One region of the Streptomyces sp. NPDC020965 genome, then DNA from elsewhere that is predicted to be linked to it. Evidence: riboswitches for the same ligand, from Rfam matches in the RefSeq annotation. Region 1 holds a riboswitch; each other region holds the start of a gene.
What was found. Region 1 has a riboswitch for cobalamin ahead of ACH4S7_RS10365 (ribonucleoside-diphosphate reductase subunit alpha). Riboswitches for the same ligand answer to the same signal wherever they lie in the genome.
Positions count from the first base shown of each region.

Region 2: it holds a riboswitch for cobalamin, as region 1 does, so the genes downstream of both, ACH4S7_RS21775 (CbtB domain-containing protein) here and ACH4S7_RS10365 (ribonucleoside-diphosphate reductase subunit alpha) in region 1, are expected to answer to the same signal.
Region 3: it holds a riboswitch for cobalamin, as region 1 does, so the genes downstream of both, ACH4S7_RS06295 (ABC transporter substrate-binding protein) here and ACH4S7_RS10365 (ribonucleoside-diphosphate reductase subunit alpha) in region 1, are expected to answer to the same signal.
Region 4: it holds a riboswitch for cobalamin, as region 1 does, so the genes downstream of both, ACH4S7_RS35780 (DUF4430 domain-containing protein) here and ACH4S7_RS10365 (ribonucleoside-diphosphate reductase subunit alpha) in region 1, are expected to answer to the same signal.

Region 1 covers NZ_JBIRRE010000002.1:777,112-781,314, forward strand. The annotation lists gene ACH4S7_RS10365 (ribonucleoside-diphosphate reductase subunit alpha) at 1-2,023, opposite strand, end outside; cobalamin riboswitch at 2,169-2,312, opposite strand; gene ACH4S7_RS10370 (LuxR C-terminal-related transcriptional regulator) at 2,766-3,176, opposite strand; gene ACH4S7_RS10375 (B12-binding domain-containing radical SAM protein) at 3,683-4,203, opposite strand, start outside.
Region 2 covers NZ_JBIRRE010000007.1:90,344-94,546, forward strand. The annotation lists gene ACH4S7_RS21755 (hypothetical protein) at 1-174, shown strand, start outside; gene ACH4S7_RS21760 (hypothetical protein) at 394-654, shown strand; gene ACH4S7_RS21765 (aldo/keto reductase) at 735-1,616, opposite strand; gene ACH4S7_RS21770 (histidine phosphatase family protein) at 1,728-2,294, opposite strand; cobalamin riboswitch at 2,368-2,496, shown strand; gene ACH4S7_RS21775 (CbtB domain-containing protein) at 2,534-2,758, shown strand; gene ACH4S7_RS21780 (CbtA family protein) at 2,824-3,591, shown strand; gene ACH4S7_RS21785 (hypothetical protein) at 3,643-4,203, opposite strand, start outside.
Region 3 covers NZ_JBIRRE010000001.1:1,447,677-1,451,879, reverse strand. The annotation lists gene ACH4S7_RS06305 (amino acid permease) at 1-1,379, shown strand, start outside; gene ACH4S7_RS06300 (Mov34/MPN/PAD-1 family protein) at 1,482-1,913, shown strand; cobalamin riboswitch at 2,028-2,187, shown strand; gene ACH4S7_RS06295 (ABC transporter substrate-binding protein) at 2,231-3,217, shown strand; gene ACH4S7_RS06290 (FecCD family ABC transporter permease) at 3,214-4,203, shown strand, end outside.
Region 4 covers NZ_JBIRRE010000020.1:56,068-60,270, reverse strand. The annotation lists gene ACH4S7_RS35790 (hypothetical protein) at 63-641, shown strand; gene ACH4S7_RS35785 (hypothetical protein) at 668-1,750, shown strand; cobalamin riboswitch at 1,903-2,027, shown strand; gene ACH4S7_RS35780 (DUF4430 domain-containing protein) at 2,189-2,680, shown strand; gene ACH4S7_RS35775 (hypothetical protein) at 2,757-4,169, opposite strand.

The sequences.
Region 1 (4,203 bases):
CCGAGCCGCTGGACTCGCGCAGCGCCTCCCGGGTCTGCGCGTCCCAGACGCCCAGCCGCTTCAACTCGGCCACCAGGTACGAGTTGACCTGGAGGAACTCGCCGGAGAGCGTCTCCCGCTTGAAGAGGTTGGAGACCTGCGGCTCGATGCACTCGTACACACCGGCGATGGAGGCGATCGTCGCGGTCGGTGCGATGGCGAGGAGGAGCGAGTTGCGCATACCGGTGGTGGCGACCCGCTCGCGCAGCGCGGCCCAGCGCTCCGGCCAGGCCGACTCGACGCCGTAGTGGTCGGGGTGGAACACGCCACGCGCCGTACGGGTCTTCTCCCAGGCCGGCAGCGGGCCGTGGCGCTCGGCGAGTTCGGCGGACGCCTCGTACGCGGCGAGCATGATCCGCTCGGCGATCCGGGTGGAGAGCGCGCGGGCGGCCGGGGAGTCGAACGGCAGCTTGAGCTGGAAGAAGACGTCCTGGAGGCCCATCGCGCCCAGGCCCACCGGGCGCCAGCGGCTGTTGGAGCGGCCGGCCTGCTCGGTCGGGTAGAAGTTGATGTCCACGACGCGGTCGAGGAAGGTGACGGCGGTACGGACGGTGCTGTCCAGCCGCTCCCAGTCGATGTCGTCGCCCACGACGAAGGCGCCGAGGTTGACCGAGCCGAGGTTGCAGACGGCCGTCTCGCCGTCGTCGGTGACCTCCAGGATCTCGGTGCAGAGATTCGAGGAGTGCACGGTGTGGCCGGGCTCGGCGGTCTGGTTGGCCGTCCGGTTGGAGGCGTCCTTGAAGGTCATCCAGCCGTTGCCGGTCTGCGCGAGGGTCCGCATCATCCGGCCGTACAGCTCACGGGCCGGCATGGTCTTCCGGGCCAGGCCCCTGGTCTCGGCGGACCGGTAGGCGGCGTCGAACTCGTCGCCCCACAGGTCGACCAGCTCGGGCACGTCGGCGGGGGAGAACAGCGACCAGTCGGTGTCGGCCTGGACGCGGCGCATGAACTCGTCCGGCACCCAGTGCGCGAGGTTCAGGTTGTGCGTACGCCGGGCGTCCTCACCGGTGTTGTCGCGCAGCTCCAGGAACTCCTCGATGTCCGCGTGCCAGGTCTCCAGGTAGACGGCGGCGGCGCCCTTGCGCCTGCCGCCCTGGTTCACGGCCGCCACCGAGGCGTCGAGGGTCTTCAGGAACGGGACGATGCCGTTGGAGTGGCCGTTGGTGCCCCGGATCAGCGAACCGCGGGCGCGGATGCGGGAGTACGAGAGCCCGATGCCGCCCGCGTGCTTGGAGAGCCGGGCGACCTGGTGGTACCGGTCGTAGATCGAGTCCAGCTCGTCCAGCGGGGAGTCCAGCAGGTAGCAGGAGGACATCTGCGGGTGCCGGGTGCCGGAGTTGAAGAGCGTGGGGGAGGAGGGGAGGTAGTCCAGCCGGCTCATCAGTCGGTAGAGCGCGGCGACCTCGTCCAGGGCGCGGACCGAGTCGTCCTCGGCCAGCCCGCAGGCCACGCGCAGCATGAAGTACTGCGGGGTCTCGACCACCTGGCGGGTGATGGGGTGGCGCAGCAGGTAGCGGCTGTAGAGGGTGCGCAGACCGAAGTAGCCGAAGCGGTCGTCGGCCTCGCGGTCGATGATCTCGTCCAGCCGGGCGGAGTGCAGCTCCACGAACGCGGCCGTGCGGTCGGCGATCAGCCCCTCGGCGTGACCGACGGCGACCGAAGCGGAGAACGAGACGGAGCCCTGGCCCGCCGCCTCCTCGGCGATGGTGCGGGTCAGCAGCCGGGCGGCGAGCCGGGAGTAGGCGGGGTCGTCGGAGATCAGACCCGCGGCGGCGTCGGTGGCGAGTCCGCGCAGTTCGGCCGTGTCCGACCCGGCGTGCCGACCGCGCAGCGCGGCGGCGGCGACGCGTCCGGGGTCGGTGTCCGGCAGATCGGCGGTGAGGTCGGTCAGGATCCGCAGCAGTGCGGTCCCGGGTCCGTCCGCAAGCTGCTCGGACATCTGCTCGGAGATGCCTGAAGCCGGATCGGCTGGCGCGATGGTCACGTGGTGCTCTCCCTCGCTCGGCTCGCGGGCCGACGGGCGGAGGAGGCGGTGCCGGGGCACATGCGTACCCCGGAAGAGGGCAGCACTGCGTACGGCGTCCACCGGCCCAGCCGCGAGGCCCGGACGTCTCGGCACCCGGGTCGGTCGAGCCGGGTGCGCTGTCGGCAGACGCTCGGACTTGCGGGTACGACAAAGCGCACCACAGCACACCGTTGCGGGACAGTTCCGGATTCACACCGGATTCCTCTGCGGACGACAGCGAGGACGAGCATACATGTGGGGGCGATTGGATGAGGCACCCCCCAGATGTTGTGTCGTGCCGGTGCGGGAGCGATCCAAAGACGGCCCTGCGGGCCCTTGGCGGGGCGGGCGTACGGGGGTGGGCGGGGTGCCTCGACGGAGGGCGGGCGGGGGCCCGCAGGGGCCGGGGAAGGGCCGGGGAGGGCCAGCGAGGGGTGTGTCGCGGGAGCCCCCGCCGGGGGGTTGGGGGGGGCTTCCCGGGCGGGGCGAGGGGGGGCTCGTGCGGCGGGAGACGCTTGGCTCCGGCGGCGGCGCGTGAGGGTGCGCGAGAGCTTGGGGCGTGCGCCCGGAGCGGTGCGTGGGGTGTGATGTGCGTCCGGGGTGGTTCACGGGGCGCGGGGTGGTTCGTCGGGGTGACCGAGGCCCGAGCGCTATCGGCCTCAGGGCCGTCGGTCGGGGGAAGGTGCCGGCGGTGGGGGGCACCGGCACCTACCCGGTGCGGTCAGCCCGAGGCGACCAGCCCCGACTGGAGCGCCGCCGCGACCGCGGCCGTGCGGTTGGTGACCCCCAACTTGATCAGGACACTGCTCACCAGCCGCTTGACGCCGTGTTCGGAGATGCCCAACTGGCGCGCGATCTGCCGGTTGCTGAGCCCGGCCACCAGATGGAGCAGGGCCTCCTCCTCGCGCGGGGTGAGCCGAATCGATCGCGTGGGCACCGGCCCCGCGCCCTCGCGCGCCCGGTCGAACAGCTTCCTGCCCAGGGGGAGCGGTAGCGGCATCCGCCCGGACGCCATATCGGAGAAGGCGCGGTGCAGCGAATCGGCCGTCAGATCCTCCCGGGCCAGATATCCGTCGGCCGGGAAGTCCCTGAGGACGTCTCCCGACTCGATCCAGGCGTCATCGACGATCACCAGCACTCGGGGTGCCGGGATGCTTCGCTCCGGTGGCGTCTCGGGTAGACGTTTCCTGTTGGACGTGGACAGGACAACAACATCCGTGGGAAGGCGAACGCGATCGGTTTCATCGTGCAGGAACTGGACGTTCGGTGCCGGAAAGGCCCTCGCGAGCATGCTCTGCAAGCCCAGCCGAAGCAGTTCGTTCTCTGCGTAGACAGCTATCCGGAGCTCTTTCAGCGGCTGACTCGGACAACTCTCTGTCGCTGCGTGTGCTGTGGTCACCGTTACCCGTTCTCCTCATGAGATCCCACCGAGGCGGGCTGTGTCTCTCGGGCTGCTCCATTCCCCGTGTCTGGATCTGGGCTCAGTCGGCGGTGGCTGCTCCGGACAGGGTGACTCATATTTAAGTGATCACGGAGGAATTTCTCTATATATATAAGAAAGTTTTAAAATCATGCTTGCTCTGACCTGGCATGATGCAAACCGGTCGCCGTGACATCGGCTCGGAGCGATAAGAGGCTTCAGTCAAGATTCGCGGTGCGAACCAGATCCTGGAACCTGACTTTGGTCAACATTCGGCCGATTCCCCACGCCGCGTCGCCGAACTGCGCGAGGTACGTTCCGATCAACTCGACCTGCTTCGGCGACAGAGTGAAGGTGCGCTTCCCCGGAGCGGTGAGTGCGAAACGCTCCACCGGGCCCGGATCGGCCGCGAAGGCGTCCAGATCGAAGCGGGCGTCCTGCCGGAGAGGTGTATCGGCCCGGCTGCTCAGCACATCCGCCAGCAGGAACCAGTGGTACTCACCGGCCTCGGCGATGAATTCATCGATGACCGGGGTGAGTGCGCCTTGTTCCTCCATGGTCGCGCGGGCGGCGTCCGTCGCGGCGCGGGAGAGGTCCCGGAAGGCGAGCGTCAGCATCCGCGCCCGATAGGTGTAGAGGAGATTGCTGCCGAACCGGCCGGTGATGTAGTCATCGATGTTCTCCTCGGCGTGGGCCGCCGCCTCCTCCCGCGAGGCCCAGAGCTGACCGCCGGTCTCCT
Region 2 (4,203 bases), on a different contig from region 1:
CTGATACGGGCCGAGGTCCTGCGCCACTCCGCCGACGGCGGATCCCGCGCACGCACCGTGGCCCCGGAGACCCTCGCGGCACTGGAGCGGACCCGGGAGGCGCGCGCCACCGTGAACCGCCTGCTCCGCGCGCGCGAGGGCGAGCTCAACGGTGAAGTGGTGCGGCCCGGCTGACGAACCGTCCGGCAGCGAGGGCGCCCGGGGTATCGGCGGGACCACTCCCGATGTGATGATCATTTACTTCCTGGCAGGCACTTTACTTGCCCTTGACCCGATGGCAAGCTGATCATCACTTCGGCCCGCGCGGCGATGTTTCCCCCAACTCCCCTGCCCTCAGGGCTGGTTGACATGCGCGGGTGCGGAGAGCCTGAGGTCCCCAGAAACGGAGAGCTGATGTTCCGTCGTGTACGCAGTGCGGGTGTAGTGGTGGCGATGGCGGCCGGTATGGCCCTGGCACTGTCGGGCGGTACCGCCCACGCCCAGGAGCGGGAGCCCCGCTCCGGTGGCCTGCTCAACATCACCGGGCCGCTGATCGTGACCGGTGACATCGACCTGATCGAGGACGTGTTCGAGCACATCAGCGTGCCGATCCTCGGACAGGCGGTGCACCAGATGTACGACTGGGCGAAGTTCGAGGGCATCCTGAAGCGCTGACCCCACCCCTTGGCGTCGGCGGCCTCCTGGATACCGGGGGCCGCCGACGCTCCCTCACCCGGCGAGCCCGTCGCCGGGGTTCAGACGCCTACCCCGCCGGAGGGCCCCAGCCGGTCCAGACGCTCCCGGTGTACCGGGGTCAGCCGGAGATCGGCCGCGGCCACGTTCTCCTCCAGATGGTCGAGCCGGCCGGTGCCGGGGATCGGGAGAATGACCGGGGAGTGGTCGAGCAGCCACGCGAGCGCGACCTGCGCCGGGGTCGCGTCGAGTTCCGCCGCCACCGCGGCCAGCTCGGCCGCTCCGCCCGAAGCCGCTCCGCCCGAAGCCGCCCCGCCCGGAGCCGCTTCGGCGACCGGCCGCCACGGCAGGAACGCGATCCCCGCCGCCTCGCAGGCCGCGAGTACGGGCTCGTGCTCGCGGTCCACCACGCTGTACCGGTTCTGCACGCTCGCGACCTCGACGATCCGCCGCGCCTGGTCGAGTTCGGTGACGGTGATCTCGGACAGCCCGATCAGTCCGATCTTGCCCGCGGTCTGGAGTTCCCGCAGCGCGCCGAGCTGGTCGGCGAGGGGGGTCTCCGGATCGATGCGGTGCAGTTGCAGCAGGTCGAGCCGGTCGACGCGCAGTCGGCGCAGGGCGTGGTCGACCTGGTCGCGCAGGACGTCGGGCCGTGCGTCGAGCTTCCACTGGGCGGTGGGACTCGATCGCGCAATGCCCACCTTCGTGGTGATGAGCAGCCCGTCCGGGTACGGGTACAGGGCCTCGGCGAGCAGTTCCTCGTTGGCGCCCCCGCCGTACATGTGCGCGGTGTCGATCAGCGTGACGCCCAACTCGACGGCGCGCCTGGCGATGTTCAGTGAGGTTTCCCGATCGGGGCCGGGCTCGGTCGGCAGTCGCATGGCTCCGAAGCCGAGCCGCCGTACGCCGAGCTCTCCCCCGATGTGGAACGTGGTCGATGTCATCTATCGTCTTCCCCTCATTCAACGGCACACGCTAACAACGCCGTTGGACCGGGAGCCGGCATTTGATGGCCCGGGGGCCGTTCCGGGTCGGTGGACTCCGTCGCCGCACGCTCACCCGCCCCCGGGGGCGGACCCGCACCGGAGGTTCCAGCGGTTGAGGCGGCCCGAGAGGCGCGTCAGGGTGAGCGGGGCGACGTCCAGCCGCCAGAAGGTCTCCAGGGGCAGGTCCAGCGCCCGGACGGTCGTCGCGCGGACGACCCCCGGCTCCACCACCGCCACCACATGGCCGGGGTCCAGCGAATCCAGCCACGCCCCCACCCGCCCGCACAACTCCCGCAGGGACTCCCCGCCGTGCGGCGCCGCCGAAGGGTCGCTGAGCCAGCGGGAGACGGCGGCGGGCTCCGCCGCGCTCACCTCGTCCAGGGTCCGGCCGTGCCAGGTGCCCATGGCGCAGTCGGCGGGCGCCGGTACCCGCTCCGGTCGCAGGCCCAGCGCCGTCGCCGTCTCGCGGCAGCGGCGGGAGGGGCCGGTCAGCGCCCGGTCCGGGCGCGGCAGCGCGCCCGCGGCGGCCCCGGCGGCACGCAGGCCCGGTCCGTCGAGTCCCTCATCGCCCCCGAAGCGCGCCTCCCGCAGCGCGCTCGTGGTCGCCGGTGAGACCAGTGTCAGCCGTACCGTCATATCCGCCCCTTCCGTCAGGCCCCCCCCGGGGGCCGTTGTTTTCGGCCATCCCACGCCATGGCGGCCCCCGCCCTCAAGCGGTACGGTCGCGTGTACATGACGAAGGTGTGACGGAAGTCCGGTGCGAATCCGGCACGGTCGCGCCACTGTGTACCCGTATCTCCGCGGGAAGTCAGACCCGGCACCCTCGTCTTCACGGCACCACGAACGGGACGCGTGTTCCCTCTGGAGGTTCTGCCATGGCCCAGTCCGCCGCATCGGCGTCCGTGTCACCGACCGCACCGGCGATCGTCCCCGTATCGCTCAAGGAGATCGCGCCCTGGGCCGTCTTCACCGGCGTCCTGGCACTGATCCTGCTCTACTTCGTCGGCGCCGAGCAGGGCGCCACCTCGCTCATCTCGGGCGAAAGCGTGCACGAATGGGTGCACGACGGCCGCCATCTCCTCGGCTTCCCCTGCCACTGAGACAGCACCACTGAGGCACGACCACTCAGCACCCGTCTCATCGACATCGCCCAGGGGAACCATCCATGAACTCCATATCCGTCAGAGCCCTGCTCGTCCGCGGCATGGTCGCGGGCCTGATCGCCGGCGCCGTCGCCCTGGCCGTCGCGTACTTCCTCGGAGAGGGCCCGGTCGACGCGGCCATCGCCTTCGAGGAGGCCAACAGCCATGAGCACGGCGGCGAGGAGCTGGTCAGCCGGACCATGCAGTCCACCGCCGGACTCGCCACCGGTCTGCTGGTCTTCGGCGTCGCCGTCGGTGGCGTCGCGGCGCTCGCCACCTGTGTCGCCCTCGGCCGCGTCGGCCGGTTCGGTCCGCGCGCGACGGCCGCGCTGGTCGCCCTCGGCGCGCTGCTGGCCGTGTACGTCGTGCCGTATCTGAAGTATCCGCCGAATCCGCCGGCCGTCGGCGACCCGGACACCATCGGCGAACGCACGACCGTGTACTTCCTGATGGTCGTGCTCAGCGTGCTGCTCGCGGTGGCCGCGGTGATCCTGGGGAAGCGGCTCGCCCCCCGGCTGGGGAACTGGCACGCGACGGCCGTGGCGGGAGCGGCGTTCGTCGTCGCCGTGGGGATCGCCTTCGCGTTCCTGCCGTCGTACAACGAGGTGCCGAAGGGCTTCCCCGCCTCGGTGGTCTGGGAGTTCCGGCTGTCGACGCTCGCGATCCAGGCGACCCTGTGGACGGTCTTCGGGCTGGTCTTCGGCGAACTGACCGAGCGACTCCTCGTGCCAAGGGCCGCCCCGCGCGACGGCGCGAGCACGGCGCGGCGCGCGACGGCCGCCAGGAGCTGAACCGAGGCCGCCGCCCCCACCGGTCCGATCCGTCCGGTGGGGGCTCCGGCGTCAGTCGGCGTACGAGACGGTGACCGCGTCCGGCGCCTGCCCCGCCGCGCCGACGCACCGCGCGGTCGAACCCACGGCCGTGGTGGGCAGCTTGCTGACGACCAGGGTCAGACACCGGCCGAGCGCCCGCTGTCCGTAGTAGTTCGGATGGAGCAGCTCGCGCTCCTCGTCGGCGGGCAGTCCGGCCCTCGTACGGGGCAGATAGCGGGCCCACTCGGCCCGCGCGGCGGTCGGTCTGACGATGGTGCCGTCGGCGGCGAAGGAGGTCTGGAGGGGGTCCTTGCCACAGACCTGGTGCCCTTCGAGCAGCCGGCCGAGGTCCACGAAGTCCGCACCGGCCCGCTGGGCGGCCTTCTTGATCTCGGTGTTGAGGGCGGGGCCCGCCCCGGTGCCGAGCCAGCTCAGATCGCGGTTGTAGAAGGGGCAGCCGTACGCGCTCCAGCGGTCCCAGCTGTTCTCGTCGTGCGCGGCGGTGGTGGTGGGGTCGCCGGTGGCGAGGGGCAGCGGGTAGGACTGCACGACGATCCTCGGGGTGACACCGCTCTCCTTGACCGCCTCCCT
Region 3 (4,203 bases), on a different contig from region 1:
GCGGTGGCGACAGCCAGGGCTACCACCGCGCACTAGGCGCCCGCCAGATCCAGATGATCGCGATCGGCGGAGCGATCGGCACCGGCCTCTTCCTGGGCGCCGGCAAGGCCATCTCCAAGGCCGGACCGAGTCTCATCCTGGCCTACGCCATCGCGGGCCTGGTGATCTTCTTCATCATGCGGGCGCTGGGCGAGCTGCTCATGTACCGCCCCGTCTCGGGATCCTTCTCCGAGTACGCGCGGGAGTTCATCGGCCCCTTCGCGGGCTTCGCCACCGGGTGGACGTACTGGCTCTTCTGGGTCGTCACCGGAATGACCGAGGTCACGGCGGCGGCGCAGTACATGACGTACTGGTTCGACATTCCCCAATGGGTCTCCGCGCTGATCTTCACGCTGATCCTCTACGGGGCGAACCTGATCTCCGTGAAGCTCTTCGGTGAGCTGGAGTTCTGGTTCTCCATGGTGAAGGTCACCGCCATCGTCGGCATGATCCTCATCTGTATCGGCATCCTCACTCTGGGCTTCTCCGACGCGGGCGACACCGCCTCCGTCTCGCTGCTCTGGAGCGACGGCGGCTTCTTCCCCAAGGGCATCGGCGGCACGCTGATGACGCTCCAGATCGTGATGTTCGCCTTCCTCGCCGTCGAGCTGGTCGGTGTCACGGCGGGCGAGTCCAAGGACCCCGAGAAGACCCTGCCGAAGGCCATCAACACCGTGCCGTGGCGGATCGCCGTCTTCTACATCGGCGCGCTGACCATGATCCTGTCGGTGGTCTCCTGGACCAACTTCCAGCCGGGCATCTCCCCGTTCGTCGCCGCCTTCGACAAGATGGGCCTCGCCGTCGGCGCGGGCATCGTCAACTTCGTCGTCCTCACGGCCGCGCTCTCCTCCTGCAACTCCGGTATGTACTCCACCGGCCGGATGCTGCGCGACCTGGCGCTCAACAGCCAGGGCCCGAAGGTCTTCACCCGGCTGACCAAGAACGGCACCCCGCTGATCGGCACGACCTTCTCGGCCTGCCTGATGATGTTCGGTGTCTGGATCAACTACCAGTGGCCCGGTGAGGCATTCAACAAGATCGTCTCCTTCGCCACCATCTCCGGTATGTGGGCGTGGGTGATGATTCTGATCAGCCAGATCCGCTACCGGGCCAAGGCCGACCGGGGCGAGCTGCCGCAGTCCACCTTCAAGGCTCCCGGCGCGCCCTGGACGAGCTGGTTCGCGCTGGCCTTCATCGGCATGGTGGTCGTGCTGATGGGGATCGACAAGGACGCCAGGGTCTCGCTCTACTGCGCGCCGGTCTGGGCGCTGCTGCTGGGTGTGTCGTATCTGATGCTGAAGCGGCGGAACCCGGACGGCACGGCCTTCGCCAAACGCTGACCGGCCGGCAGGTGCCCCCAGCCGGAGGGCCCGGTGTCCGGCATGCGGACCGCCCCGTACCACTCCTCGGTACGGGGCGGTCGCCTGTCTATCCTGATCGGCATGTTGACGCTCACCCAGGTTCTCTTCGACAAGATCGTGGCGCATGCCCGCGCCGACCACCCCGACGAGGCGTGCGGCGTCGTCGCCGGCCCTGAGGGCACCGGGCGCGCCGAGCGCTTCATCCCCATGCTGAACGCGGCCCGCTCGCCCACGTTCTACGAGTTCGACTCGGCCGACCTGCTGAAGCTCTACCGGGAGATGGACGACAACGACGAAGAGCCGGTGATCATCTACCACTCGCACACCGCGACCGAGGCGTACCCCTCCCGTACGGACATCACCTACGCGAACGAGCCCGGCGCCCACTACGTCCTGGTCTCCACCGCCGACAGCGACGATGTGGGGTCCTTCCAGTTCCGCTCGTACCGCATCGTGGACGGCGAGGTCACCGAGGAGGAAGTGAAGATCGTCGAGCGGTACGCGGAAGTGTGAGACGGGCGGTACGCGGAAGGGCACGGCGGGCGGTACGCGACAGTGTGCGGCGGGCGGCGGGTGCTGGGCATCAGGGGGTGCGGCGAGTGGCGCGGCGGGCAGTAGGCGGGGGCGTGAAGATCGTCGCGCGGTGGTCCGGGGCATACTGACCCCCGGACCAACTGAACAGGGCGGCAGGACCCAGGAAGCCGGTGTGAATCCGGCGCGGTCCCGCCACTGTGACCAAGCGTTCCCGCTTGGCAGCCAGGAACTGACCCGCCGCCCTTCTCCCACCATCTAGGGGACGTGGAAATCCCCGGAGGAGGCCGTACCCCGTCATGTCCAGGCGCCGTTCCGCACTCATAGCCGCCCTGCTGCTCCCGCTCCTCGCCGCCACCACCGCCTGCGGTGCGGGCGACGACGACAAGAGCGAGAAGGGCTCCGACGCCGCCCAGCCGGGCGCCTCGTTCCCGTACACCGTCGACAACTGCGGTGTGAAGACGACCTATCGGGCCGCCCCCGAGCGGGCCGTCACCATGAACCAGCACGTCACCGAGATCATGCTCGAACTCGGTCTGGCGAAATCCGTCGTCGGCACCGCCTATCTGGACGACGCGGTCCTCCCGCGCCACAAGAAGGCGTACGACGCGATCCCCGTCCTGGCCAAGGAGTACCCCTCCAAGGAGAAGCTCCTCGCCGCCAACCCCGACTTCGTCTACGGCGGCTACGGCAGCGCCTTCGAGGCCAAGGACGGCCGCACCCGCGAAGAGCTGAAGAAGTCCGGCATCGACACCCGTCTCAACCTGGAGTACTGCACCAAGAAGCGGACCACCGTCGACGACCTCTACCGCGAGGTCGAGGAGATCGGCCGCACCTTCGGCGTCGGGCCCCGCGCCCAGGAGTGGATCGCCGGCGCCCGCGCCACGCTCGCGAAGACCGGGGAGTCGCTGAAGGGCCGCGCCCCGGTCCCCGTCTTCGTCTACGACAGCGGCGACAAGACCGCCTTCACGGCGGGCGGCAAGGGCATCGGCAATGAGCTGATCACCCGTGCCGGCGGGCGCAATGTCTTCGCCGACCTCGACAAGTCCTTCGGCGACGCCACCTGGGAACAGGTCGTGGCGCGCAAGCCCGAGATCGTCGTCATCTACGACTACGGCGCCACCACCGTCGAGCAGAAGAAGAAGCGGCTGCTGAACGACCCGGTGCTGCGCGACGTCCCGGCGATCAAGAACAAGCGGTTCGCCGTGCTGCCGCTCTCCGACGCCGTGCTCGGGGTGCGCGCACCCGACGCCATCGCCAAGCTCGCGGGGCAGATCACCCGGTGAAGTCGCGCCTCCGCTACGGAGCCGTGGTCGTCGCGCTGCTGATCGCCCTCGCGGTCGCGGTCGTCGCGGGCCTCGGCCTCGGCTCCGTACGCATACCGCCCGGGCAGGTCATCGACGCCCTGCTGCCGGGCGCCGAACCCAGCCCCTTCCGCACGATCATCATCGACGTACGGCTGCCCCGCGTCCTCCTCGGCGCGCTCGTGGGCGCCGGGCTCGCCGTCGCCGGCACCGTCCTCCAGGCCCTCGTCCGCAACCGGCTCGCCGACCCGTTCCTGCTCGGCATCTCCTCCGGCGCGTCCACCGGGGCCGTCACCGTCCTCGTCCTGGGCATCGGCACCACCACCGCCGTGGCCACGCCAGCCGGGGCGTTCGTCGGGGCGCTCTGTGCGCTCTTCCTCGTCTACGGGCTGGCCAGGCGCGACGGCGCGATGACCGGCACCCGGTTGGTGCTGGCGGGCGTGACCGTCTCGTACATCTTCACCGCGCTCACCACCCTCGCCCTGGTGGCGTCCGCGCGGCCGGAGCACTTCCGGGAGGCCCTCTACTGGTCGCTCGGCGGTCTCGGCAGCGCTCGTTGGGACAGTGTGCTGCTGCCCGCGATCGTCCTCGGGTTCGCCCTGCCGCTGCTGCTCGCGCTCGCCAAACCGCTCGATCTGCTGCTGGTGGGGGAGGAGGGCGCCACCGTGCTCGGGCTGGACGTGGCCCGTTTCCGTGCCGCCGTCTTCGTGCTCGTCTCCCTGGTCACCGCCGTGCTGGTGGCGGTCAGCGGCGCGGTCGGCTTCATCGGTCTGATCGTGCCGCACGCCGCCCGGCTGCTGGTCGGGGCCACCCACCGGACGCTGCTGCCGGTCGCGGCGCTCGGCGGGGCGGTCGCCCTGGTCGTCGCCGATCTCGGTGCCCGTACCGTCGCGTCCCCGCAGGACATTCCCGTCGGAGTGCTGACCGCGCTGCTCGGCGGGCCGCTGTTCCTGTGGCTGATGCGCTCC
Region 4 (4,203 bases), on a different contig from region 1:
ATCCGACGCATCCAGGCCAACCGAGACACCGAGCGGGACGGGTGCGCCGCTGTGCCGCTTCCGTGGCTCTGGTGATCGTGGTGGGCGGCTGCGCCGGCGGCGGGCCGGAGGGGCAGGACCGGGAACCGGGGCCACCGCGGCAGCCTGTCGACGCGCCCGCCCAGGCCCGGCCCGGCGCCGGCGCGTCGGAGAGCGGCCCCACGGAGGGGCCGGGGACGACGGAGCGGCCCACGCCCGGGAACAGCCCGGAGCGACGGGTGGCCGATCCGGAGGGGCGGGACGGCCGGGGCGGGGCCGGGGCGGAAGGCTCGGGCGGCGGCTCGTACGGAGGCGATCCGGTGCCGCCGGTGGCTCCCCCGCCGGTGGCGAGCGACGAACCTCCGGCCACCGCGGGCGGGCTCGACCCCAGCGGCGGCGGTGACAGCGGGGGCGGCACCGGCAGCGATGTCGGAGGCACGATCGGCGACCCCGGCGGCTGCCCGGAGGGCGAGGTCTGCCTCCCGCCCGAGGAGTGCCCATCCACCTCTCCCGCACCGACACCGTCGGACTCGTCGTCCGACGCACCGTCCGGGGCACCCGGTCCCCGGCCGTCCGGTCCGAGCCCGTCGCCGGAACCCTGCCCCGAGGTATCCGACTCCTGACCACCACTACGGAAGGGGCTGGCGGCTTGGCAGCCAGGGACGCCGCGAACGCCGCGGACACCGGAAACGCCCCGAACGCCCGTGGCGCCGCGGACGCCGGTCGGCGGGGCGCGCGGTACCGGCGGTCCTGGTCAGCCGGTACCGCGCGGCGCGGAGCTGCCCGTACGGCATCGACGCCGAGCAGCTCCGTGGCCGCCGCCCGGCGCCGACTCGCGGCCCGGGCCGACCCGGCGAGCCCTGCTGGTGCGGCCGGTGCGGCCCCCGACGGTGCGGGCGGGATCCCGACGACGGCCACGGGCCTGCTCGGCGCCGTCGCGGCGCAGGCGTCGTTCCTCGTGGCGATCATGTATTTCCTGGGCGCGCTCTATCTGACCGCCTACTACCAGTACTTCCGGCTGGACGCCTTCAGCCTGGGCTTCGGCTTTGCCGAGCTGTCGATGCAGAGCCTGAACCTCGTCAAGCCGCCCCTGGCCGTGGCCCTCGCCCTGGTCGTGCTGGCGGCGAGCCGGCTCGCCGCCGGAGACGAGTTCGCCGGCCGGAACCGGGCGACGGCGCTGATCGACCGCGTCCTGCGCGGTGTGGCCCGCGCCCATCCGCTCATCGTGTCAGCCGGGTTGGTGCTGCTGCTCCTGTGGCGGCGGATCGACCCGTACGAATGGACCGCGCCCCTGCTGCTCGGCGTCGGGCTGTTGCTGGGCCGGTTCCCGGGCGCCCGCGCGGCGCCCGCCCCCGGCGGGCTCTGGAGCCGCGCGCTCCCCGCCTTCGTGGCCTGTCTGTCGCTGATGTGGGCCGCCAGCCTCGCGACCACCCGGCTCGGCGAGCAGGAGGCGCGGACGGCCGCCGACCATGTGCTGCGGCGCACCGCCGTCGTGGTCCTGAGCACCGAACGCCTCAGCCTGGCCGGCCCCGGTGTGGTGGTGGAGGACCTGGGTGAGGACGCACACTACCGGTACCGCTACAGCGGACTGCGGCGGCTCATCGAACGCAGCGGGCGCTACTACCTGCTCCCGGTGGGCTGGACGGCCCGTACCGGCAGCACGTACGTCCTCCAGGACAGCGGTGACGTACGCGTGGAGTTGATGCCCGGCACTCAACGGCCCCGCGGGTGAGGACCGAGGGTACGTCGCTGCCGGGCAACGGACGTTCATGTGAAGGGCCGCGAACTCGGTGCTGTTCACCGGCGCGTTCCGGATCCGGGATCGCGGGAAACCCTGGCCGACTCATGGGATCAGGCCATACGATGCGTCTGCCCCGGCTCCGGCCGGAGCGACAACTGAATGCGTGGACGATGGGGGGAAGCCGGTGTGAATCCGGCGCTGGCCTGCAACCGTGTGTGGCGCGTAGGTGCCGCGAGTCGGAAAACCCCGCGTTCCCCGCGTATCGCTTCTCACTGTCACGGTCCGCAGCGCGAAGCCCCGAACCCCGGGTTCTCCGCCACCCGTTCGCCTGCCCCGCTCCAGGGGCCGCGCGACCGGGGGGGCGATACGCGCACGGGCGGTACGGGGTCTCGGGCGGGCGGCCGGGACCCATGCCAGGAAGGCAACGTCATGCGTCAGACCCTCGCCCGCCGCACGGTGATCACCACTGCGGCTCTCTGCCTCGCCCTCACCAGCGCGCCGGCCGTGGCCCACTCCACCACCACACCGGTGAACACGAACACGCCGGTCAAGGTGAACCTGACCGTCCAGGGCCCGAACGGCCTGCTCTTCAAGGGTCGGATCAAGACCAAGGGCCATGATGTGACGACCGCCACCGGCGGCACCCATAAGTGCGACGGCACCAACGGTGGCGCGAATCCGACCGCGGTGCCCACCCCGACCGCCGCGCTCGACGATGCCGCCCGGACGAGAAACTTCACCTGGGACGGCGCCTGGTACGCGTCGTTCGACGACTTCTCCGTCGACACCATCAAGCAGGTCTCCGGAGGCGGCGTGGCCTACTGGAACATATCCGTCAACGGCACCCCGACACCGGTCGGCGGCTGCCAGTTCCGGCTGAACGCCGGCGACCAGGTCGCGTTCACCTGGACCGCGTTCTAGACCTCGCCCCCTGGGAACGGCCCGGCGCGGGTCCCGGCTCCCCGGCAAGGGACGCCGGGACCCGCGCCGGGGTGGTTCAGCTACCCCAGCGCAGCGCGACGGTGTCGCCGAGGTTGATCACCTTGCCGCGGGTGGCCGCGGTGAAGGCGGCGCCGTCCACGCTGGCCTTCCAGGTCGAAGAGCCGCTGTTGGCCTTGCCGTTCACGGCCGTGATGGTGCCGGTGCCGTACGACGGGGTGACGGCCGTGACACAGCCGGCCGGGGTGGCCGCGGTCGTGGCGGCGGCGAGCACCTCGCCCAGGGTGGTCGTGGTGCCGGTCGGGGTGAAGGCCACCGAGCAGACCTTCAGGTTCCCCGCGCCGTCGTCGACCGTCAGCGCCAGCCGGGTGGCCGTACCCGCGGTGAAGGCGGCCTGGGCGACCCACTGGGGCGCGCCCACCGTGGTCGGCACCGGAGGAGTCGCGGTGAACCCGGCCCCGGCGACGGCGCGCAGACCGTCGGCGGAGGCGTACGTGGACGGCGTGGTCTGGCTGGGCAGGTACTTGAAGCCGCCACCGGGGTTGAACTGCTGGGCGATGAGGAAGTCCACCGGGGTCTTGCCCAGCGGGGTGAGGAAGTCACCGGTCTGCGGGTTGATGCCACAGGCGTTGAGACCGGAGACGGCCCAGCCGTTGGAGTTGGTGTTCACCCCGTACATGGCGTTGAACGCACCGGAGTTGCTGATGATCTTGCTCTTGAGGAACGCCTTGGCCTGGGTGATGTCCGGGTCGGTGTTCGGCACGCCCGAGGCGCAGAGGGCGGCCATGGAGGCACCGGTCATATCGATGTCGCCCGGCTTGGCCAGCTCGGTCGGGCTGCCCTCGGCCTTGCTGTAGTTCCAGCCGCCGTCGTTGTGCTGGTTGGCCCGGATCCGGTTGACCATCGAGGTCAGCAGCGACTGCGGCACCCGCTGCGCGCCCGCCTGCGTCTTGGCCCCGGCGAGGGCGAGCGCGGCGAAGACCGTGCCGTTGTAGTTGGCGGAGGGACCGAAGTAACCGGTCTCCGCGGTCTGCCAGTAGCCGTAGATGTCGGCGATGAGGTTGCGGGAGGCAGAGACGCGCGCCGGGTCGATGCCCGCCGCGTACGCATTGAGGGTGGCGCGCTGGTAGTCGGTGACCACCGGGGTCGCGGAGGGCCAGCCGGAGGTGGCGAGCAGGTCTCGGTAGACCTTGCGGGCGTTCTTGGTGGCGTCGCCGCCGGGCGTGACGTCCACGGCCGCCGTGCCGGCCGCGGCCAGCGCGCTCAGCGCCCACTCGTTGGACAGGCCGGAGCCCGCGTACGAACCATCGGCGGCCTGGAGGGACTTGAGGTAGGCGACGCCGTTGGTCTTCGAGGTGGCGATCTGCGCCGGGGAGGTGGTCGCGGCGGCGGGCAGCACCGTCAGGGCGAAGGCACCGAGAACGGCGGGCACCGTCAGAGCGATGCGGCGGGAGGTACGAGAACGGGACATGGCCTGCTCCTGTGATGAGGGACGCCGGCCGGAC